3 regions of the Ruegeria sp. AM4 genome follow, and region 2 is predicted to be linked to each of the others. Evidence: riboswitches for the same ligand, from Rfam matches in the RefSeq annotation. Region 2 holds a riboswitch; each other region holds the start of a gene.
What was found. A riboswitch is a leader RNA that binds a small molecule or an ion and turns the genes downstream of it on or off. The one in region 2 is predicted to bind cobalamin.
Positions count from the first base shown of each region.

Region 1: another riboswitch for cobalamin. It lies ahead of ACR0JA_RS11625 (DUF4198 domain-containing protein); the one in region 2 lies ahead of ACR0JA_RS14035 (hypothetical protein).
Region 3: another riboswitch for cobalamin. It lies ahead of ACR0JA_RS00315 (DUF1636 family protein); the one in region 2 lies ahead of ACR0JA_RS14035 (hypothetical protein).

Region 1 covers NZ_JBQFXD010000005.1:73,360-81,013, forward strand. Annotated here, with positions in the region: gene cbiQ (cobalt ECF transporter T component CbiQ) at 1-755, opposite strand, end outside; gene ACR0JA_RS11615 (cobalt ABC transporter permease) at 755-1,342, opposite strand; gene cbiM (cobalt transporter CbiM) at 1,339-1,950, opposite strand; gene ACR0JA_RS11625 (DUF4198 domain-containing protein) at 1,957-2,742, opposite strand; cobalamin riboswitch at 2,874-3,077, opposite strand; gene ACR0JA_RS11630 (nuclear transport factor 2 family protein) at 3,216-3,974, shown strand; tRNA gene ACR0JA_RS11635 (tRNA-Ser) at 4,082-4,171, opposite strand; gene ACR0JA_RS11640 (FecR family protein) at 4,803-5,642, shown strand; gene ACR0JA_RS11645 (CHASE2 domain-containing protein) at 5,688-7,654, shown strand, end outside.
Region 2 covers NZ_JBQFXD010000006.1:225,947-233,600, reverse strand. Annotated here, with positions in the region: gene ACR0JA_RS14045 (DNA polymerase III subunit gamma/tau) at 1-735, opposite strand, end outside; gene ACR0JA_RS14040 (protein-tyrosine phosphatase family protein) at 905-1,408, shown strand; gene ACR0JA_RS14035 (hypothetical protein) at 1,411-1,818, opposite strand; cobalamin riboswitch at 1,910-2,131, opposite strand; gene ACR0JA_RS14030 (alpha/beta hydrolase family protein) at 2,296-3,156, shown strand; gene rsgA (ribosome small subunit-dependent GTPase A) at 3,187-4,215, opposite strand; RNA gene ffs (signal recognition particle sRNA small type) at 4,374-4,472, opposite strand; gene ACR0JA_RS14015 (bifunctional 2',3'-cyclic-nucleotide 2'-phosphodiesterase/3'-nucleotidase) at 4,512-6,398, opposite strand; gene nudC (NAD(+) diphosphatase) at 6,576-7,559, shown strand; gene ACR0JA_RS14005 (SRPBCC family protein) at 7,602-7,654, shown strand, end outside.
Region 3 covers NZ_JBQFXD010000001.1:60,983-68,636, forward strand. Annotated here, with positions in the region: gene cobN (cobaltochelatase subunit CobN) at 1-3,166, opposite strand, end outside; gene cobW (cobalamin biosynthesis protein CobW) at 3,170-4,225, opposite strand; gene ACR0JA_RS00315 (DUF1636 family protein) at 4,222-4,602, opposite strand; cobalamin riboswitch at 4,697-4,902, opposite strand; gene ACR0JA_RS00320 (NAD(P)-dependent oxidoreductase) at 5,010-6,005, shown strand; gene ACR0JA_RS00325 (glycosyltransferase family 2 protein) at 6,138-7,654, shown strand, end outside.

The sequences.
Region 1 (7,654 bases), on a different contig from region 2:
AGACACAGCGCGCCGAGCCCGAGGCCGAAGGCAATGTCCCGACGAGTCAGCGAATAGTCTTGAAGCAGCAGCATCTGACCCGAAAAACCCCGACACTTCATCGCGCCAAGGATGCGTTCGGACCGCTCGATGGCCCGTACAAGCATCATACCCACCAGATAGCCAAAGCTGCGATAAGTGTGCCAGTTCGTACCGGGCCGAAAACCACGCACTTTCATCGCGGCCCGCAGACGTTGGTATTCTTCGTGCAGCACATCGATATAGCGGATCGTGAACATCAGCAGATGCACCAGCGTCTCGGGGCAGCGCAAACGATGCAGCGCATGGCCCAACGCGACCGGTTCCATCGTGCCGACCAGCACCATCAGCGCCAGGATCACCGCATTTGCGGTAAGGGCAATTTCGACGGCCTGCCAAACGCCCTGCCAACTGGCGGTAAAGCCCCAAAGCGAAAAGATCGGATCGCCGGGCACGGAAAACGGCAACAGCACCAGCATGAATATGATGAACCCGTCCATCATCGCCATACGCTTCAACGTCGAGCGCCATGGCAGGCGGGATACCGCAAGCAGCGACAGCGCGATCATCAACGCTGAGGTCAGCGCCACCAGCGAAGACAACGCGACGACAACAATCGCAAACACACAGGCCATGACGATGCGCATGCGAGGATCGAGAGGGGCAATCATTCCCTGCCGTTCCGGGCCGACAGCCCCGGCCAATGCCTTGTCCTGTGACCCCAGTACGTGTGCCATCAGGAAGACCGCTTTCGCCGGGCGGCTATATAGAAGCCAACCCCGAACAGGCCGAAGATGTACCCGATCCCGCCAAGTATGGATTGCAAATCGTTGTGTTCGCGATAGGCGGCGATCTCACGCCGCAGCGGGTGGATTTCGTCTCGCACGGCCTCTGCGATGAGCCGCCGTTCTTCGTCGGTCAGCGATGCCACCGACCCGCTGCCAGCCGTGGTTTCGGCAGAAACCGCTTTACTCTCGGAGAGGCCTTCCTTGCCGACTGCAACGCCCATGATCCCGGCCACGTCCTGCGCCGACATGACAACTTCGGCCACATGGCCCGCGCCAAGATCGGCAAAGAACGTGTGCGCTATGGCTGTAGTCGGCGTGAACAGGAAAAACCCATCCGCACCGGTCACCGTGCGGCCCAGTTCCGACCCATCCGGACCAGTCACGATCACCTCGGTATCGGTTGCCATGTCACCGTTGGAAAAGCCAATCTCTCCTTCGATGGCGTCACCCGAGGCAAAAACCCCGGCGATCACCTTATGTGCGAAAGCGGGCAAAGGCGCACAACAGATGGCAAAGATCAGAGCAAACCGTATCATGCGATTGTCCTTGTGGCGAATAGCTCGGGTTTGACCTTGCGCGCCAGCAGGACGGCAAATCCGGTCAGCACCGCCTCGATTACCATCACCGGGATATGGGCAAAGAACACGAGTTTCGCCGCAGGCAGGAATGCATCCCCCGACAACGCCAGCGATATGCCAACCATGATCGTCGTGGCGGCAATGGCAAACGCGCCGCCAACTCCACCCCAAATTGCACCGGCCACAGGTGTGCCGCGCCCGATCAGTGGCCGGAACAACATTCCGGCCAATACCGCCGGCAAGGCGATGTTGAGCGTGTTGATACCCAATACGGTCAACCCGCCAAAGCCAAAGAACACCGCCTGCAGCAACAGGCCCACGAACAGGGCCGGAAATGCGGCCCAGCCGAGCAAAAGCCCGGCCAGACCGTTGAGGATCAGATGCACTGACGACGGCCCGATCGGCACGTGAATCAGTGAAGCCACGAAAAAGCTGGCCGAAAGCACCCCGGCTGTGGGGATACGGTCCAGATCAAGCGACCGCAGCCCGATGGCGATCCCACCTGCGGCGGCGACCGCACCGCCGATCACGACCGGGTTGGACAGGGCACCGTCGACGATGTGCATCCGGGGTTACTCCAGATCCCAGGCGCGGATCCAGATCACCGCATCCTGGCTCAGTTCCTTGCCCTCATGCTCGGTCGCGGGGCCCGAACCAAGTGCTGCAAATCCCCAGTATCCGGCTTTTGGAACCCCGAAGGAGAAATAGCCATTGGCGTCCGAAATCGCGACAACGGCACCGCCGGGCATTGGCGATACGGTCGGATCCGAGGGTGCGGCGCTGTCCATTTTCGGCTCTGCTGCCATGTACTCGATCTCGATCTCGGCCCCGGCGACCGGTTGACCGTCGGCCAGTACCTGACCGGTAAAGGTCGAGCCCGCGACGATGTTGTAGGGCTTGTTCAGCGGGATGATCTCGGTCGGCAGACCTGCGGGATTCATCCAATCGGTCGGCAGCTCATTGCGATTCAGGAACGCTTTGGTGATCTGCTGGATATAGATGTCCTCGGATTCCTCATAATAAGGCTGAGGCACCGTGACCATGACATAGTCGCCCGACCGCTTGACCGGCACCGACCCTTTGAAGGCCGCACCTTCGTTTTCAGGGCTGGTGAAGCGCACAGGCTCCAGCGTCTCTAGCAGGTCCGTTTTTTCACCATTGTGGATCACATAGAATTCCTGCGGCTTTTCCAGATCCATGACGTGGCCGTTTTCAAACGGGTGCCAGAAGATCAGCTTGACCGGCACATCGCCCGGCGCATCAATCATGGTGTCCGTGGTGTACTCCAGCAGAAAATGTGCTTGCGCGATCGCTGGAATAGTCAGCGCAACCGCAGCCGTGCAGAGCAGCTTTTTCATGGGGTCTTCTTCCTTGTCCCGACGTGCCAACCCCGGCACGCATTCTTGTTTGACACCAGGACGGTCCGAGCCTGCTCCCGTATTCGGGGCAACAGACCCGACGCACACCCCGGCGTCAGTGACACACCCCTTCCGAGGGTGCACATCCGGCAGGTCTCCTGACTTGCGGGTCAAAGCGTTGGGCTGGCCTTCCCGGGAAACCCCAGTGGCATGTCAGCCCTGCTCGCCGCCTACAGTTGCGGGGGCAGTTGCGGCATTGGGTGTTTGTCTGACAAAACCCGCACCGCATTCCCTTTTCTCCGGGCAAACCCGGAACCGGACACGCGACCGCAGATGCCAGACTCGGGTATCGTCCGTCAACCAAAATTCAGTCGGTGAGTGACAGCATGATACCCAGGTTATTTTCGAACACAGGCATAGTTTGGTGCTAATCTGACTCGCGTGCAAAGGCCTCCAGAACGGGATGAAATGACATGGCATCGAAAAAAGACCTGCTCAAAAAGCTGTTGAAAGGCATCGAGACCGGAGATCCCGAAGCCGCAACCGTAGTCAACGAAGCCAGATACATTCAGCACAATCCCCAGACACATGAAGGCAGCGAGGGCTTGGCCAATCTGTTCGCGCGGTTGGCCAAAACGAATCCCCGGGTCACATTCATGAGGGTGTTCGAAGATGGTGACTTTGCTTTTGCGCATAACGAATACGACTTTTCCAGCCTGCGCGCCGCGTTCGAGGTCTTTCGGTTCGAGGATGGCAAGGCGGTCGAACATTGGGACAACATCCAACCCCTCAAAGGCCCAAACCCGTCAGGTCGTGGCATGTTGGACGGCAGCGCGGACACCACGGATTTGGACAAGACCGAGCAGAACCGGGATCTGGTGCGCCGGTTTGCCGAACAGGTGCTGGTTGGTGGTCAGACCGACTTGCTCGCGACATTCGTGCATGCAGACCTGATCCAGCACAGCCCCGAACTGGGCGACGGAGCGGACGCCTTTCGCGCCGCATTGGACGCGGTCCAGGACGGTACGCACCTGATCCAGCACCACAAATTGCATCGTGTGTTGGCTGAGGGCAATTTTGTCCTGTGCATGTGCGAAGGCAGCAAGGCTGGGGTTCATACCGGTTTCTATCACCTGTTCCGCGTTCACGATGATCTGATCGCCGAGCATTGGGACACAGTCGAAACCATCGCTCCGCGCAGCGAATGGAAAAACGACAACGGAAAATTCTGAACGCGGACAACGGATTGGGTCCCGAACCGCAAAACGCGATGGTAACAAATAAACTCCCGGCAGAGTGGGTCGGATTACGTTCGGGAATATTGTGTGAAAGTGATGGGTGGCGGAGACGAAGGGATTCGAACCCTCGAGACCCTTCCGGGCCTACTCCCTTAGCAGGGGAGCGCCTTCGACCACTCGGCCACGTCTCCGCCGACGGGTATATCCTTGCAAGCAGCGGGAATACAAGACGAAATTTCCATGTGGTGCTGTATCTCGGTAAATCTGCAGAACTTGTTGATATTACGGTGAAACACCGAGAATTGCATTTGCGCGCGGCGGTGCATCCCGGGTGAACGCCGACCATCTCGAACAGAAAACCGCGTCGGCTGGTGGACTTGTGATGAGGGCTTGTGCTGAATCAGCGATTACGTGTGCGGATTGAGCCGTCGGTTTCAACCAATTGTTCATCAAAACACCGTTGATGCTGGCGAGCCTCGGAACGATTTCGACAGGTCAGCCGTGAATCCATGACCCCATAAGGCCTCGGGTGCCGACCCGAAAGGGCCCAATACTTGCCAAACATATCTGTTTCAGTGCATATTTGTTCAGATTTTAGAACATAAATGACCAAATAAAGTAAGCATTCTGAGGTGCAAAATCGGGCGTGGGGCGTTTGTCGCCCCAACGGGAACCTTTGGGGGAAGGGACTTGGTTTTGGCCTGGGTAAAAGTTTTTGTATTCGCATTATTCATTGTGACGCTACCGGCGTCGGTATCAGCCGCAATCGGGAAAGTGCTAAGCGTCAAGCCTGGCGCCGAAGTGGTTCGTGCGGGAAAGACCATGACCCTGCGCAAGGGAATGGATGTGGCATCGGGCGACATGATTACCACGAACCGGTCGGGTGTGGTGCAGTTGATCTTTGTTGACCAGACCAAGATTGCCGTCGGTCCAAACGCCAAGATGGTGCTGGATGTGTCGATGCTGCGCGGAAATCGCAAGGCCAAAAGCTTTGCGGTACAGGCTTTGGGTGGAAGCTTTCGATTTATTTCCGGCAACAGCAAAAAGCGGGCCTATTCCATCAAAACGCCAACAGCCACGATGGCGGTGCGGGGAACAACATTCGATATCTGGGTGCCGTCCGGCAGCCAGAGTGCGATGCTGGTTCTCGAAGGCGAGGTGCAAATGTGCAGCCTGCGAGGCGGGTGCCGTCGCGGGGATTCGCAATGCAGCATGTTTGCCACCGGCCCGTCCGGGGGGGTCGGCCAGCCGGTCAACGCTGCGCAATATGACAAGGCTGTGTCCAGCGGGTTTCCTTTCCTGCAAGCACAGCAGCGGTTGCTGCCGCCGTTGCGGGTGAATATTGGTGGATGCTCGGGGACCGAGGCGCTGGCCCCACGGGTGCGTGCGGAAACGCAAGAACCACGTCAGCGCGAAGAAGCAGAGCAACCCGAAGCGGCCCGATCATCCGCTGGCACAAGATCGGCAAGCCGTTCGGCTCCGACACGATCCGACCCACCTACCACGCGTGCCGAGGCGCGGGCTGGCTCGACGACGAGTGCCAGTTCCACGGCCGGTAGCGTCAGCGTGTCGGTGAACCTCTCAGATGACGGACCGGGTGGGTCAGGTACGTCCGCCAGTGCGACGGCCGGAGGAATTACAGCCGAGGCCGAAACGAGATAGCCGCGATGAAACCTGTCTCGTCCCCTTTGCCCACAGGAGTTTGGCGTGGCGGGTAACGCCAAAGGTTCGTTGGCGCGGCGGCTGGGTTTTCGCTTGGTCGGGCTGGGTTTGATCCTGTTTGGCTGCTTCATTCGCGTTCTGGACCCCTATCCGGTTCAGATGTCGCGCTTCATTTACTTCGATGTCTTGCAAAGGGTCTCGCCACGCGCCTATGACCCGGATCTGCCTGTGCGGGTCGTCGATATCGACGAACGATCCCTGGCCGCTTGGGGTCAATGGCCCTGGCCGCGGACGCAACTGGCGCAGATGGTCGAGCGTCTGGGCCATTATGGTGCAGCGTCCATTGCCTTTGACATGCTGTTTGCCGAACCCGACCGCTATAGCGTGTCGCGGCTGTTGCGGGACCCTGCGCTGGCGGATGTCCTGCGGGCGGACCGGGCTGCTCGGCTACTGGACAACGATGTGATGTTCGGTGCGGAAGTGGCCAATTGGCCTGTTGTTATGGGCGTCGCAGCCCGATCAACCGACAGCGGCACCGTCGTCGCGCCCAAGGCCGGGCTGGTTGAAATCGGTGAACAACCTGCCGCCGGTCTTGTGAGTGTTCCGCACTGGACCCCTCTTGCGCCGCCCTTGGGCGACGACGCGCTGGGGATCGGAGGCGTCAATGTTTCGCCCCTGGATGGGCTGGGGGTGGTCCGACGCGTGCCGGTGCTGTGGTCCGGTCCCGGCGGCGTCATGCCTGGCCTGGGTGTCGAAGCGCTGCGCGTTGCCATGGGTGAGCCTGTCTATTTTGCCGAAGGGTCGCAGGATGAGGTTGGCATCATGCTGGCGGTCGGCATCGGGGACTTCCTGCTGCCGACCACGGAAAACGGCGAGATCTGGGTGCGCTACAGGCGCGATCATCCGGGCCTTTATCTTTCGGCAGATGATATCATGCAGCGCGATGACGACCCCGATCTGAGGGCCCAGATCGAGGGGCGGATCATTTTGGTCGGGACCTCGGCGGCGGGTCTGTTCGATATGCGCGAGACGACGCTGGGCGAATCCGTCCCTGGTGTGTCGATTCACGCGCAGATCATCGAGCAAATCATTCTGGGGGACACGCTCAGCCGGTCCGACGTCACCGCGGCGCTGGAGTTGCTGGCCTTTGTCATTCTGGGCATGGTGGTGACGTTCGTGATGTCCAGATACGGCGCGGTGGCATCCTTTGTCGCCGGTGGGGTGGCCGCTGCGGCTGTGATCGTGATCAGTTGGCTGGCGTTTCAAAACCACTCGGTTCTGTTTGACGCGACTTTTCCGCTGGCGGGCGGGATGGCCAATTTCGGGCTGTTGGCGGGCTACCTCTTTATTTCGACCGAACGCGAAAAACGGGTCATTCGCCGCACATTCTCGCACTATGTCGCGCCCGAGATACTGGACGAGATGGAGGCCAGTGGTCATCAGCTGAAACTTGGCGGCAACTCGCAGGAGATCACGGTGATGTTCTCGGATATCCGCGACTTCACACCTTTGTCCGAATCCGTTTCAGCCACCGAATTGGTCACTTTGCTGAACGCTCTGTTCTCGGAAATTGGGGATCAAATCCTGATCGAGCGTGGAACCATCGACAAATTCATCGGGGATGCGGTCATGGCATTCTGGAACGCGCCCGTGCCGGTCGCGGATCATCCGTTACGTGCGGCGCAGGCGGCGTTGCAAATGCGCCGGGCGCTGGCCGATTTCAATGCAGCACCCATCATGCGCGGACGGCCCGCCCTTGCCCTGGCGACCGGTTGTGCGACGGGCGCTGCTTGCGTTGGAAATATCGGTTCGCGCCGCAGGTTCAACTATACCGTCATCGGCGATGTCGTGAATGTCGCCGCACGGATCGAACAGACCTGCCGCCATGTGGACTATGACATTCTGCTTTCAAGCGCGATCCATGCGGCGGTTGGTCAGAAACTGGCGATGTTGGAGGCCGGGTTCGTTGACCTAAAAGGCAAGGCCGAGCCCGAGCCGGTCTTTGTGCTTGT
Region 2 (7,654 bases):
GGCACTGGTTTCGCCAGCGCCATGCGATATCGCCTGATCCAGCAGCGAGGTCGCGTCGCGGGCCGAGCCCTCGGCGGCGCGGGTTATCAGCGCAAGCGCGTCTTCGGCGATCTGGGCACCTTCTGCCGAGGCGATCTTGCTGAGCAGGCCGATCATGTCCTCGGGCTCGATCCGGCGCAGGTCGAACCGCTGGCAGCGCGAAAGGACCGTGACCGGTACCTTGCGAATTTCAGTCGTGGCAAAGATGAACTTCACATGCGCAGGGGGTTCTTCCAGCGTCTTGAGCAGCGCGTTGAAGGCGCTGGTCGAGAGCATGTGAACCTCATCGATGATGTAGATCTTGTAGCGCGCGCTGGCAGCGCGGTAGCGGACGCTGTCGATGATTTCGCGAATGTCGTTCACTCCGGTGCGGCTGGCGGCGTCCATCTCGATCACGTCGACATGACGGCCTTCCATGATCGCAGTGCAATGTTCGCACTGGCCACAGGGCTCGGTCGTTGGGCCGCCATTGCCGTCCGGTCCGATGCAGTTCATGCCCTTGGCGATGATCCGCGCAGTTGTGGTCTTACCGGTTCCCCGGATGCCGGTCATGATGAAGGCCTGCGCGATCCGGTCCGCCTCGAACGCGTTCTTCAGGGTGCGCACCATGGCGTTCTGACCCACCAGATCGGCAAAGGTTTCCGGGCGATATTTGCGGGCGAGAACCTGATAGGCGGGGCTGGGTGTGTCGGTCATGTCTGCTCGGTTGGATTCGTTCAAACCGCAGCGTAGAGGCCCCCGCCGCCCGCGTCCACAGCGGGTCGCCAGGATTTTTGTTTTGGAAACGCGACCGGCGCAGGTAAAATCTCCGATTCATAGGCCAGGGGTAAGACTTTCTGATCTACGTTTCGGGGGGAACGCAAAGATGTCTCAGATGGTGATCCATGCATTGCAGGTGGGCGGCGGCTCGCTTGCGCTAAGTTCAATGCCAGGGCGGGGAGGGGACTATCTCGGCGATCTGGAGATGGTCGCCGGATGGCAGCCGGGTCTGGTGATTTCCATGACCACCGAGGTCGAGATGATCAAGGATGGCGCGCGCGACTTTGGGCGCGACGTGCAAAGCCGCGCCAGCCGCTGGGCGCATCTGCCGATCGAGGATTTTGGCGCGCCATCGGCGGAAATCCGCGAACGCTGGAAACGGGTCAGCGCCTCGGCCCGTCAGGCATTGGCAGGCGGGGGTCGTGTACTCGTTCATTGCCGCGGTGGCTGCGGGCGGTCAGGCATGATCGTGCTGCGCCTAATGGTGGAATGCGGCGAGAACCCGGATACCGCCCTGACGCGCCTGCGCGCCTTGCGGCCCTGCGCGGTCGAGACGGATGACCAGTTGCATTGGGCCATCGCGCCAGCTGTTGCGCTTGCTGCCTCATAACCTCAGATTCTGACCTGCGATTCTGTCGTTGCCTGAGCCTTTGGTGCGGTTGCCAGAGCCTGTAGCATCGCGCAAGGCGGATTTGGAATCGCGCCCGACGGCAATGTCGTGAATTCGGTGCCAAACATCAGGTCAGCATAGTCATCCAAACGGTCGATATCGGCTGCTTCGCCGGTTCCGCAAAAGATGCGGACTTCGTCTGCTTGCGCACGAAACCGTGCTGTGCACCCGTCGGGGCAATGGCCCAGTTCGATGCTGCCGTCTATTTCCAGATCTCGCGCAGTTGCCTGCCCCGCGGTCGAGATCGACTGCACCAGCGCACGTGCCACACGCGCCAGCGCCGGGCAGGTCTTGCCGGTGCGTTGACAGACGGTTGCCGTAAATTGGTGCGTTTCGGTCTTCCAGATCATGATGTGCCCTCCGCACATGTGGGCTGAGGGGTATCGATCAGGAGAAACCGCAACCGGCGGTCTGACCCTGCCCGGACACCCCGCCCGAGTTTCGGTTTCAGTTTTGATGGCAGGTCTCCTGACTTGCGGGTCGTCGCTTTGCCGCCCTTCCCAGCCTTGCGGCCAGTGGTATCTCGGCATTGCTTTCCGCTTACAGTTGCGGGGGCAGTCGCGGATTTGGCGTGTTCCGGACAATCCGGAGTGGGCCGCACCGTGTTCCCTTTTCATCCCGGCCTCGGTTGAGGACGCGGAAACCATCGCCCAATCGCTAGCGGGCCAGCCCGGTGCGAGTCAAGCGGATTGAAAGATGCCCGAGGAAAATTGCGCAGGCGGACGTTTGGTCAACTTGGCAAAGTGTTGACTCGGCGTATCAGACCATGTGGACTGCAAAGTGAACTACTTAGTTCAGAAACAATGCAAGGAGCTTCGGAGGCGGCGATGCTGGACACCCGGACTGCAGTTCTGACGGAAGATTTTCATTTCGCATCCGGCCCGGCGAAACTGTCGGCGCGGTTGTACAGCCCTGCGTCAGAACCCGAGACGGTCGTTGTCCTGAACAGCGCCACGGGGGTACCCAGAGACTATTATCGCCATTTCGCGCGCTGGCTGGCGGCAGAACAGGGCATGGCGTGCCTGACCTATGACTATCGCGATTTCGGGCTCTCGTCGCAGGGGGCGCTGGCGGATTCGAAGACGACAATGGCCGACTGGGCCCTGGTTGACATGCCTGCCGCGCGCGCCGAGATGCGGCGGCGCTTTCCCGACGCGCAACACTGGACAATCGGGCATTCGGTGGGGGCCATGCTGGGGCCGGTTCAACCGGACGCGGACCGGATCGATCGCATGATTTGTGTCTGTTCCGGGCTGGTGACCCTGTCGGATCACCCTTGGCCTTATCGCTCGCTGGCGTGGTTGTTCTGGCACGCCCACGCGCCATTGGCGACTCGCGGGCTGGGCTATTTGCCGGGCAAGCTGACCGGGTTCGGAACGGACTTACCGGCTCCGGTCTATTGGCAATGGCGGAGCTGGTGTACCGCGCCAAAGAACTATGTACCGGAGATCGGGCATAGGCTGCCCGTAGCCAACTGGCCCGATGCCGGTCGGCAGGTTGACCTGTTCACTTTCGACGATGACCAGATGGTGCCGCCTCAGGCGGTCTGGCGGCTTGCGGACCTCTACGGTCCCGAGGCGCGTCGGCATCTGTTGTCGGCAAAGGATTTTGGCCTGTCCGAGATCGGTCATATCGGGGTTTTTACGCGCAAGAACGCAGCGCTCTGGCCAAATTTGATTGCCAGATAAGTAGGGGCACCTTGATGGTGCCCCCGGGTGTCAGACACCCTTGCGGGACTTCTTGTCCTGCATAACCGATCGCACCATCTTGCCAAACGCCTTGTCGCGGGCGCGGGATTGGGCAAGGGTTTCTGAGTTGCGCTGATCCTCGCGTCGCAGTTTGCGCCACCGGTCCAACCGGTCTTCGTCGAGCGCGCTTGCAGCGATCGCCTCCTGCACAGCGCAACCGGGTTCCGAGACGTGCTGGCAGTCCGAGAACCGGCAATTCTGCGCCAGTTCCGTGATATCCGAAAACACCTCGTCAACGCCGTCTTGCGCATCCAGCAAACGCAGCGCGCGCATACCTGGGGTGTCGATCAGCCAGCCGCCGTTGCGCAGCCTTCGCAGGGCCCGCGCGGTTGTGGTGTGCCGCCCGCGTGCGTCATCCTCGCGGATGGAAGCGGTGGCGTCGCTGTGTCCGGTCATGCCATTTGCCAGTGTCGTTTTGCCGACGCCGGATGACCCGACCAGCGCCCCAGTCTGCCCGGCAGGACACCAGGACAGCACTTGCGCGATGTCCATGGGGTCCCGCGCGTCGACTGTCAGAACCGTCAGGAACGGCCCCAGAGTTTCGGCGCGCCGGGCATAGTCTGCGGGCTCGTCGCAGGTGTCTGCCTTGGTCAGAACGATCACCGGGTAACATCCGGCCTGGTGGGCCAGTGCCAGATAGCGCTCTAGTCTGGGCAGGTTGAAATCGGCGTTGCAAGAGCTGACAATATACAGCACGTCGACATTGGCAGCGATCAGCTGCGCCTCGACCCCGGTTCCGGCGGCGCGGCGCTGCAGGCTGCTGCGGCGGTCCAGCAGGTGCTGAACGCGTTGCTGGTCGTCGACCAGAACCCAGTCACCGACGGCAAAGTCACCTGTTGACCGATTGGGTGTCAGCAGAGGCGCTTCGCCCTCCGGCGACACGCCTGTCAGACGGTCCCGGTGAACGCCGGTGATGCGATAGGGTGCGCAAGTGGGATCGACCGCGTGTTGCGCGGCAAAGTGAGAGGACCATCCAAGATCCGAAAGTGAAAAATCCATTGATCTGCCTGTTCTCAGGTACAGCAATCCTGACGAATGGCGCATGCACATCCGTCGGAAACGTGTTCAGGCCGCGATCGGTGATCGAAAAGTCAGAACCGAGCGGCCCGAAGGGTCTTTGCTACAATCATAAAAGCCCTCCTGTGGCTGAAAGGTTCAAGTGAGAGGTTGGACATCGACCCAAGCGGGGCTCGTTGTGGCTGCTTCCTTCCGGACCTGACCAGGTTGGCGAGGCGCTCGCCCGCGCCAACCTCTCGACTGCCGATATAGGTGCCTGGCGGTAAAATGGCAACCCGTCACAGCGTCAGTTGAATGCGCAAAAATCCGTCCGAATCCAGGCCCAGATCGCTTGTGGCGAATTCCGCCAGCTCGGCGCTGTGCGCGCGCGCGTTCGGGCCGGTCCTCAGAATCGTCTTCGCGCCACCCAGTGACGAAAATGTAAACGGCCGTGGTGCGGATTCGAGCGGGTCAGGCCGCGCCGAGTTCTTTATGTAGTCGATCAGTGCGTTCTGAACGGGCAGCGAAGGGATCGGGATAACTTGTGCCCGACCAGCAATCGGAAAGTTGCCGCCGCCATTGGCGCGGTAGTTGTTTGTTGCCACGACAAACTTCTGATCCGGGTCGATGGGCAAGCCATTTATCGATGCCATGCGGATACGGCGATGCGCCGGGTCGTTCAATTGGCCTTCGGCATCGAACCGGGCGGGGTGTGACAGATCGATCTCGCAGGCCAACCCATAGAGTAAATCCAGATTGTGACCCGCGCGGTCCGGATCGTGCAACTCTTGTGGCGCGTCGGGGAAGAGCTGGTTGAAGACGCCCGCAGACATTTCAAGCCAGTCGAGAACCTGCGCGCCACTGACACAGAGGCCACGCAGTTCATTCGGAAAGACCTGAAGGTCAGCCACATGGCGGATCGAGATTTCGCCGGCAGGAACGTCGGTGTAGTGAGCTGGCCCGGCCCGCCCACCGAACTTTGCGGGGGCGACGGCGGATAGCACTGGCAAGTCCGCGAGCTGACTGTCCCGCAGGTAAGGGCGCAGCGCGGCCGCCTGCGCCGCCGCCAAAAGATGCAAACCCCGATCCAGCGCACAAAAGGAAAAATAACTGTGCAGCGACCGATCCACCCGGCCCACCGGGCGGGCCACGCGTTGGCGGGTCTCTGCGTGCGCTTTGGCCAGCAGGGCCATGATCTCGGGGTCTTCTTTCACGCCTGACGCGGGCCCGTCAGCGGGGGAGTGAATCGGGCGCAGCTCTGCCTTGCGGTCGACAATGCGCCAGATGTTCTTTCGGGTCAGCGTCAGATCAATCACACCCAGATGTGATCCGGCAAACCCTGGCATGACCACGGGTTTGCCGTGCACCAGACCGTTTCGCGCGTCGACATGGCGCCGCCCATTATGAGCGGAGCCCGGCAATGTCAGATGCGTGTGCCCGGCAATAATCGCATCTATTTCGTCCATAGAGGCCAGGGGGATGGCGGCGTTTTCCAGACCGGGTTTCGCCTCTGCCGGACCAAGCCCCGAATGAGCCAGAGCGATCACGAGATCGCAGCCCTGTTGTCGCAGTTCGATGGCAGTGTCCCGCGCCGAGGTTAGAATATCCGTGGCCGTGACCTGCCCGTTCAGCTTGTGCGCCTCCCATTGCGTGGTCTGGGGTGGCAGGACGGACAGGATGCCGATGTTCAGAGGTTCGGGTTTGCCGTTCAAGGTCACGCAGCGCGGCAGGACCGCCGCGCTTTGCCAGATCGGTGTGGCGTCGTCGAGCCGCATGTTGCTGCAGATCAACGGGCAGTCAAACTGATCAGCGACCCGTTTCAGGAAATCCAGCCCGAAGCCAAAGTCGTGGTTCCCCAAACCGACCGCATCATAGCCCAACGCAGCAAAGGCCAGCGGTAATGGGTGCGGTGCGGCGCTTTGGTCGGCTGCAAAGTCGCCGAACGGTGTCCCTTGCAGGCAATCACCGTTGTCTAACAACAGGGTCAGGGCACCCATCTGTGCAGCCTCGCGTTGGGCCTTGCGGATCAGGGTCGCGGTTCTGGCAAATCCGATCCGAACGTCGGGGCGATCGGAGTAATAGTCGTGGCCGACCAGGTTCATATGCAGGTCCGAAGTGGCCAAAATCCGAACCCGCGCCAACGGGTGGTCAGCTTCGCTCTGCGACGATCTTTCTGTCTTGTCCAAAATTTCTGCTTCTGACTGTCTTGGTAATATTGTGTTCACTAAAAAACGAGTTAATGCAATTTCAGGGGCGGCCCTGCGGTCTTTCGGCGGCATATCAATATTGCCTGATGAAACGGCGTTGCGCCAGAGGCCAAGACGTGGCAGCCCTTGACCCCGGTATCGAGGGAACGCAGTGAGATGAAACGCGCGGAACAGGTGACATTCGGCGGCTCGGGTCTGGACCGTGCGGCCCATATTCGCGGCGACGCAGCTAAACTGGCCGAAGCAAGCGAAAGCGCGGCGGCTCGCTGCTTGTTGCTGTGGCGGGGCAAGGTGTTGGTGTGTGGCCCGGCGCTGGACCGTCTTGCTTTTGTCCCGATGACGCATGAGGTGATCCGAGCCGCGACCGGTGGCGCAATTGAGGCGCCGGTTTTTCTTGGGTGCGACAGCGACGACGCTCCGATCTTTGCGATGGATATTTCGGGCTGGCAGGCCGAGGGGCTCGATCTGTCGGATGTCGGCGCTTTTGTTGACAAGACCGAACAGCAGCATCCCGACCTGCCCGAAGGCGATGTCTTTGCCGAGTTGCGTCGGATCATGACCCGGCTGACGCCGCGCGACGCCGAACTGGCGGCAACTGCAAAAGCGGTCATCGGGTGGCATGACACGCATCGGTTCTGCGCCAAGTGCGGCGCTGCCAGCGAAATATCGCAGGGTGGGTGGCAACGCGGTTGCCCGGCTTGCGGCGCGCAGCACTTTCCGCGCACCGACCCGGTGGTGATCATGCTGATCACCCATGGAAACGCGGTGCTTATGGGGCGTTCGCCCGGCTGGCCCGAAGGGATGTATTCATTGCTGGCGGGGTTCGTCGAACCGGGTGAGACCTTGGAGGCCGCCGTGCGCAGGGAAGTGATGGAAGAAGCCGGCGTGCCGGTCGGTGAGGTGCAGTATCTGGCCAGTCAGCCCTGGCCATTTCCGGCTTCGTTGATGATGGGGTGCGCAGGTCAGGCGCTGTCTCGCGAAATCCGCATAGATCCGGTGGAAATCGAAGACGCAATGTGGGTCACCAAATCCGAAATGATGCAGGTGTTTGCGGGTGAACATGACAGTCTGTTGCCCGCGCGAAAGGGCGCGATTGCCCATTTCCTGTTGCAACACTGGCTTGCGGACAGTCTGGACTGACGCAAAACTGGACTGGAAATAGGGCAAAGAAGACAGACAGAAATGCAATTTTCAGCGCAGGAAGACATCGAAGCCCCGATCGACGTCGTATTCGC
Region 3 (7,654 bases), on a different contig from region 2:
AGTCAACCTCTTCATCACCCAGCGTGGCGTCGTGGTAGAGATCAAACAGGTGTGGTGCAACAGTGCCCGACAGATGCGCAAAGGATGCCATATGGTCCAGCGTTGCCGCGATTTCGGCAGCGCCACGGAACCCGTGACGCTGCATGCCCGAAATCCACGCAGGATTGGCGGCGCGGGCATGAACCACGCGGCTGATTTCTTCGGGCAGGGTGCGCGCGCGCGGGGTGTCCGGGTTGGTATTGTCCAGATGATACAGCTGCGCCGTACCTCCGGTGACCTTCTTTGCGGCGGCAAAACCGGCCTCGTGCGTGGCATAATCATTGGCCAGCAGCAGATCGGTTTCGGTCAGATCCTGAAGATGCACGAAACTGTCCGCGTTGGCGACGCGCTGCGTGATGCCATCGACGTCCTGCGTGATGTGCTCGCCTTCCAGCGCAAATGAACTTGCGTCCAGCCAAGCCTCGCCTGCCTGCGCGCGCGCCTCGTCGGTATAGGTCTCGGACAGGTGGGTCATGTTCAGACCATAGCTGCCAGGTGCTGGGCCAAAGACCCGCGCGGCAGGCCCTCGTCCTGCAAAGGGGTTCCAATCCGGTGCTTCGTCACGTCCACAGAGCGCGCGCACCGCTTGTCCGAACAGGGCCGAAAGCGTCGGGAACACGTCACGAAACAGGCCGGAGACGCGCAAAGTCACGTCCAGACGTGGGCGGCTAAGGTCGGTGATCGGCAGCACCTCGATGCCCGACACCCGCTCGGACCCTTTGTCCCAGACCGGTCTCACACCCAGCAAGTGCAGCGCCATGGCGAATTCTTCGCCCGCCGTCCGCATTGTGGCCGACCCCCAAAGATCGACGATCAGTCCCTTGGGATAGTCGCCTTCCTCTTGCAAATGCCGTCGCACCAATTCCTCGGCCAGTTTCACGCCCTGAGCATAGGCTGCACGGGTCGGGACCGAGCGCGGGTCAGTGGTGTAGAGGTTCCGACCTGTCGGCAGCACGTCCGAACGGCCGCGATAGGGGGAGCCGGAGGGTCCAGCCTCGATCCGTTTTCCGGTCAGTGCGCCCATCAGGCCCTCGCGTTCTGCATGGGCCGAGGGCGCGGGGTCGAAATTGCCCGTGACCTCAGGAACCCGGCCATAGATGTGCAGGCCGTCGCCAAACTGGCTTTCCTTGATGTCACAGACAAAGCGGTCGATGCGAGTGATTGCCTCGGCGGTGCAGGTGGCCTGATCGAGCCCAAGATCACGTTCCAGACCAATGGCCTGCGCCTCGTCCCTAATATCTGCTTGCAAACGGTCGCGGCGTTTGGGGTCCAGGCCATCGGCGTTCGAAAACTCATCCAGCAGCGATTCCAGCCGTACCATGCGGTCGGGTGTGCCGCTTTCCTTCAATGCCGGAGGGATATGGCCCAGCGTGACAGCTCCGATCCGGCGTTTGGCCTGCGCGGCCTCGCCGGGGTCGTTGACGATGAAGGGGTAGATCACCGGCAGATCGCGGATCAGCGCCTCGGGCCAGCACTCGGCGGACAGAGCGACCGATTTGCCGGGCAGCCATTCCAGCGTACCATGCGCGCCGATGTGGATCAGCGCATCCGCGCGCAGGCTTTCGCGCAGCCACAGGTAGAAGGCCACATAGCTGTGGCGCGGTGTGCGGGACAGGTCGTGATAGTCGTCATCACGCAGCTCGGGCGTGCCACGTTCGGGCTGCAGCGCGATCAGCGCCTTGCCGCGGCGCAGGGCGGTAAAATGGAAGGCGTCATCGGAGAAAGAAGGATCGTTCGAAGGCTCACCCCAAACGGTCTGCAAGTCTGCGCGCAATTGCTTGGGTAGGTTGGCCAATGCTTCAAGATAGTCGTGTAGAGACCATGAAATCCGCGCGTCCAAAAGCGTTTCAGCAATCGGTTCGGCAGGCGCGGTTTCATAGCCTTCGCATTGAAGATCGGCCAGCATTGCCTCGGCCGACGCCAACGCATCCAGACCCACCGCGTGGGCCATCTGCCAATCCTTGCCGGGATAGGTGGACAGCACCAGAGCGGGCACCTGATCCGCCTTGGGCTTGTTTTGCAAATTCAGCCAGCCGGTCACGCGATCAATGATCGCCTCGATCCGCTCGGGTTCGGCGCGGTGGGCAAAGCGGGAATATTCCAGATGCGGATCGCGTTTGCCCGGTTCTTTGAACGATGCAATGCCTGCCGAAATGCGACCGTCGACCTCCGGCAGCACCACATGCATGGCGAGGTCGGCAGGCGACAGGCCACGTTCCGCCTCGGCCCATGCCTTGCGGCGCGACGTGGCCAGCGCGACCTGAAACACTGGCACATTGGCAGCGTCCAGAGGCGAGGTGCCCGACGCGCCCTTTCCCGAGAACGAGGTCGCATTGATGATTGCCGACGGGTTCATCGCAACCACCTGTTCACGCAGCCAGTCTGCGGCTGCTGGCGCTTTGAGGGATGGTGCGAACAAGCCAATCGCTTCGAGCCCGCGCGCGCGTAAGCTGCGGATCAGGGCCGCGACCGGGGCGGTATCGGCGGAGGTCAAATAGGCCCGATAGAAGGTCACAAGGATGCGCCTTGCGTCGCCCGAGAACGCCTTGTCCGCCGGGATGACACCGCGATCCGGGCACCATGCGCCGCAGTCGGGTATGGTTTTCGCACCCATCACCGGCCCGGCGTACAACCCCGCAGCCAAGGCCATCTGCGCCAGGGCGGCCTGTGCCGCGACTTCTCCTCCGGTGTCGCACAGATGCGCCAGACGTCGCAGGGTAGAGACGGGCAGCGTGGAATAGTCGTCCAGCCGTGTATCCTCACGCCCATCGGCGGGCAGAACGGCCAGAGCAATGCCTTTTGCCTGCGCCAAGGCCAGAACCTGCTGCAAGCCATAGGCCCAATAGGGCACGCCCCCGATCAGACGGATCAGAATGCCTTTGGCCCCCTCCAAGGTCTGTTCGACATAGGTATCGACAGATAGCGGGTGTTTCAGCGCCGTCAGGTTGGCCAGCCGCAGCGTCGGCATCCGTCCCTCGGGACCACCTCCGCGATGCCAGCCCGCCGCGAAAGCGCCGAGGTCACTGTCGGAGAAGGACAGCACCACCAAATCCGCTGGGCTCTGGCCCAGATCGGTTGGGGTCTCGGTTTCCTCGAGCCCGTGGCTTTCGCGGAAGACGACGTGCATGGCTTACTCGGCGGCCTCTGGAACACCCACGAGGATACCGCGGATTTCGGCTTCCTTGATGTCGTCATGCTCTGCAATGACAACCAGACGCGAGCGGCGGTCTTCGCCCGGCTCCCACAGGCGGTCATATTGGTGACGAACGCGGGCACCAACGGCCTGCACCAGCAGGCGCATCGGTTTGCCCTGAACGGCGGCATAGCCTTTGACGCGCAATATGTTCAGTTCCTTGGCCAGACGTTCGATATTGGCAACCAGAGCCGCCGGATCAGACTGTTCGGGCAGTTCGACGATGATGCTTTCGAAGTCGTCATGCTCGTGATCGTGGTGACCGTCGTGATGGCTGGGGCGTGCCGCCATATCATCCTCTGCGGCCGCTTCCAAACCCAGAACAACGCGGACATCCACGGCACCTTCAGCCACTTCGACCACGGGCAACGGACGGGGCGCTTCGGCTGCGATGATCGCTTTGGCTTTGGTGACGCCTTCCGGGCCGGCCAGATCGGGCTTTGTCAGCAGGATAATGTCGGCGCAGGAAATCTGATCCTCGAACACCTCGGACAGAGGCGTTTCATGGTCGATCGAGTCGTCAGCCAGACGCTGAGCATCCACCGCCGCCACATTCGGGGCAAAGCGTCCGGCGGCGACCGCCTCGGCGTCAGCCAAAGCGATCACGCCATCAACGGTGATTTTCGAGCGGATATCCGGCCAATCGAAGGCTTTCAGCAGCGGCTTGGGCAGGGCCAGCCCCGAAGTTTCGATCAGGATGTGATCGGGGCGCGGCTCGAGCGCCATCAGCGCCTCGATCGTGGGGATGAAATCATCGGCAACGGTGCAGCAGATGCAGCCATTGGCCAGTTCCATGATGTTTTCCGCCGGGCAATCCGGGATGGCGCAGGATTTCAGGATGTCGCCATCCACGCCCACATCGCCAAATTCGTTGACGACCACAGCCAGACGCTTGCCCTGCGGATTCTGCAACAGATGCTTGACCAGCGTGGTTTTTCCCGCGCCAAGAAAGCCGGTGATCACAGTCACGGGGAGTTTTTCGAGATTGCTCATTTCAGGGCTCCATTAGGGGGAATGCGGGCCGCACAGTTTTTGCGGAAATGTTCGGGGCGTTCGCGCCATTTGACCAGACCGTCTTCGGTCGCAAGGTATTTGGTCGCGCCGTCAACGATCACATCAACATGATCGGTTTCGTTCAGATGTTCATAGACAAAGGTCCAGCGATCCGGGCCACCACGCAGCACGATCGAACACCCCTCGTCACAATTCGACAGGCACTCGACAGCTTTCAGGGTGATGCCCTCGGGCAGGCCAGCCTGTTCTAGCGCTTGATGCAGCAATGTACCGGGGCGCTGTGCGTCATCTTCAACGGGCAGCCCGCGACGGCAGGTGGTGCAAACCAACAGTTCGACCGGAGCGGTCTCGGTCATGTCTCTCATCCCCCCAAATCCTCTTCGTGGGGGACGGGGTTTCATGCGGGCCACGTATTGCGACATGGACCCGACACCGGAACACCCCGTCCGGTTTCAACTTCGGGTGTTGGCAGGTCTCCCGGCTTGCGGATGTCAGAGGGTCACTCTGGCAGGTGTCCCGCCTTCCCGGCCATAAGGCCAGTGGCATTGGGCACCTTCTCCGGTCACGGTCGCGGGGGCGGCTGCGTTTGACGGAAGAACCGCTGACGCATTCCCTTTTCATCTGCTGCTGCAGACACCAACGGATCGGACATGCGGCACCAGCGGGCGCGTTGTCAAGCGTGTCGCGCTCACGGATTGCACAGGGTGATGAAAAACGACCTGCCAGCGTCGTTCGGCGGCATGATTTGCGTTGGTACATCGTGCTGCCATGGTCGAGAAATTCGAATGCGGAGTATCGGACTATGAAAGTAGGGTTCATTGGCCTTGGAAATGTTGGCGGAAAGCTTTCGGGCTCGCTGCTGCGCAACGGGATCGATCTGACGGTTCATGATCTGAACGCGGATCTGGTCGCCGAGTTTGTGGCCAAAGGGGCCAAAGCGGCCGAAAGCCCAGCGCAACTGATGCGTGACTGCGACGCGGTCATTACCTGCCTGCCTTCGCCCGCTGCCTCGGATGCGGTGATGCAGGAGATGCTGCCCGAGGTCGGACCGGGCAAAATCTGGATGGAGATGTCCACCACAGATGAGGCCGAGGTCAAGCGTCTGGGCGCAATGGTGATCGAACAGGGCGGTGCTGCGGTGGATTGCCCGGTTTCGGGGGGCTGTCATCGGGCCGCGACGGGCAATATCTCGATCTTTGCAGGCTGTGATCGCGAGACATTCGAACGCATCCTGCCGTTTCTGACCACGATGGGGCGGCGCATCCTGCATACGGGCGAGCTGGGCTCGGCCTCGGTACTGAAAGTGATGACAAATTATCTTGCTACCGCCAATCTGATCACCTGCGCCGAAGCTTTGGTCACCGCCAAGGCCGCCGGAATGGACCTGAACACGACCTACGAAGCGATCAAGATCTCGTCGGGCACCTCGTTCGTTCACGAAACCGAAAGCCAGGTTATCCTCAATGGCTCGCGCGATATCTCATTCACGATGGATCTTGTGAAAAAGGATATCGGCCTGTTTCAAGAGGTTGCCGACCGGGCCGGAGTTCCCCTTGAAATCAACCCCTTGATGATCAAGATCTTTGAAGACGGCATCGCCCGGTTTGGTGACCGCGAGCTTTCGCCGAATATCATCAAGCGACTGGAAGAGGCGACTGGCCTGGACATTCGCGCACCCGGATTTCCGGCCGAGATGGCCGATGATGAACCCGAAGAGCCAGGCTATGAGGTCGTTCCGGCGAACCGGCAGGCTGTCTGAGGGCGGCGCGCTTTCGTTGTCGGTGGTCCAACCCAGGCGCCTTTGGGCTGCCTTCCGGGTTGGACAAAAACTTAAGGCTATTTTAAACACATAACCAATAGTCCGTAAGTGGCACAGGCAAGCGAGCGTAATATGACGGATGAGACCTTTCTCATCGTGACAACGATGAAGAACGAAGGACCTTTCATGATCGATTGGGTGGCCTATAACCGCTCAATCGGATTTGATGACATTCTGATCTATACCAACGATTGCTCGGACGGGACCGCGGCCATCGCTGACCGCCTGCAAGAATTGGGCTGGGCCCATCACGAACGCAACCCTGTCAGCCCCAAGGAAAAGCCACAGACGGTCGCGTTTTCCAAAGCCCGACGCCACCCTAGCTATCTGGCCTCGGACTGGATACTCAGCCTGGATGTCGACGAATACATCAACATTCGCGTCCCCGGCGGTGATATCCGCAGTTTCGTCCGCGCCAGTGGTGATGCCGACGCGATCTCGATGTGTTGGCGCATGTTCGGGCAGGGGGGGCAGCGTGAGTTCGTAGACCGCCCCGTGCCCGAGACCTTTTTTCACGCAGCGCCAGAGCACAAATATCCGCATCAGAAGGCGAAGGGTTTCAAGACGCTGTTCCGCAACAATGGCAAGTTCAACCGGTTCCGCGCCCACAGACCGCGCATAGACGAGCAACACGCGCCCAACCCCGAGGCACCTTATGAAAATGTACTGTGGCGCGATGCGGGCGGGAACGAGTATCCCGCCGATCAGGTCAAATGGCGCGCTTGGCGCGGGTTCAGCCACGAATATGCGCGTATCCATCACTACGCCGTTCGCAGCACCGACAGCTTTCTGGTAAAACGTGATCGTGGCCGCACCAACCACATCAGCCAGGATCAGGGGCTGGATTATTGGAACATGATGAACCACAACAATGTCGAGGATCGCTCGATCCTGGGGCATATGCCTGGCATGCACGAGATGCGTGCAAAGATGATGGCTGATGAAAAGCTTGTCGAACTTCACGAACGCGCCTGCAACTGGCACAGAACCAAAGCCGGAAAGCTCAGGCGGCGCGCGGATTGGACCGATTTTGTTACGGCCCTGCAAACCCCGCTGGACGAGCCGGAAAAGGCCGCTGAACCGGTCGCGGACCCTGTCACCGCACCCGTGCGACGCGGCAAGCGCGCCATGCAACGCGAGCGCAAGGATGGCCTGCGCCGCGAGTTGCTGGAACTGATGCCAAAGGGCAAGCTGAGCATCGAGATCGGCGTCTGGAAGGGCGAATTTTCCGAGATCCTGCTGGAAGGGTTGCAACCGTCCAAGCTTGTTCTCATCGATCCCTGGGGCGTTCAGGAAGACTCGGGCGATGGCGTCTCGCTTGCCGGAGCGCGCAGCAAGAAAGACATGGATCGCATCTACGAATCCGTCAAGGAAAAGTACCGCGATGAGATTGCCTTGGGTAAGGTTTCAGTGATCCGCGATTTTTCGGTCCCGGCGATGGACCAGTTCAAGAATGGAAGTATCGGTTTTGCCTATGTGGACGGCGACCATTCCTACGAGGGCGTCAAGGCCGATCTGAAGGCGATCCTGCCCAAGATGATGGTCGGCGGCGTCATCATGCTGGACGATTATCACCGTAAGGGATGGTG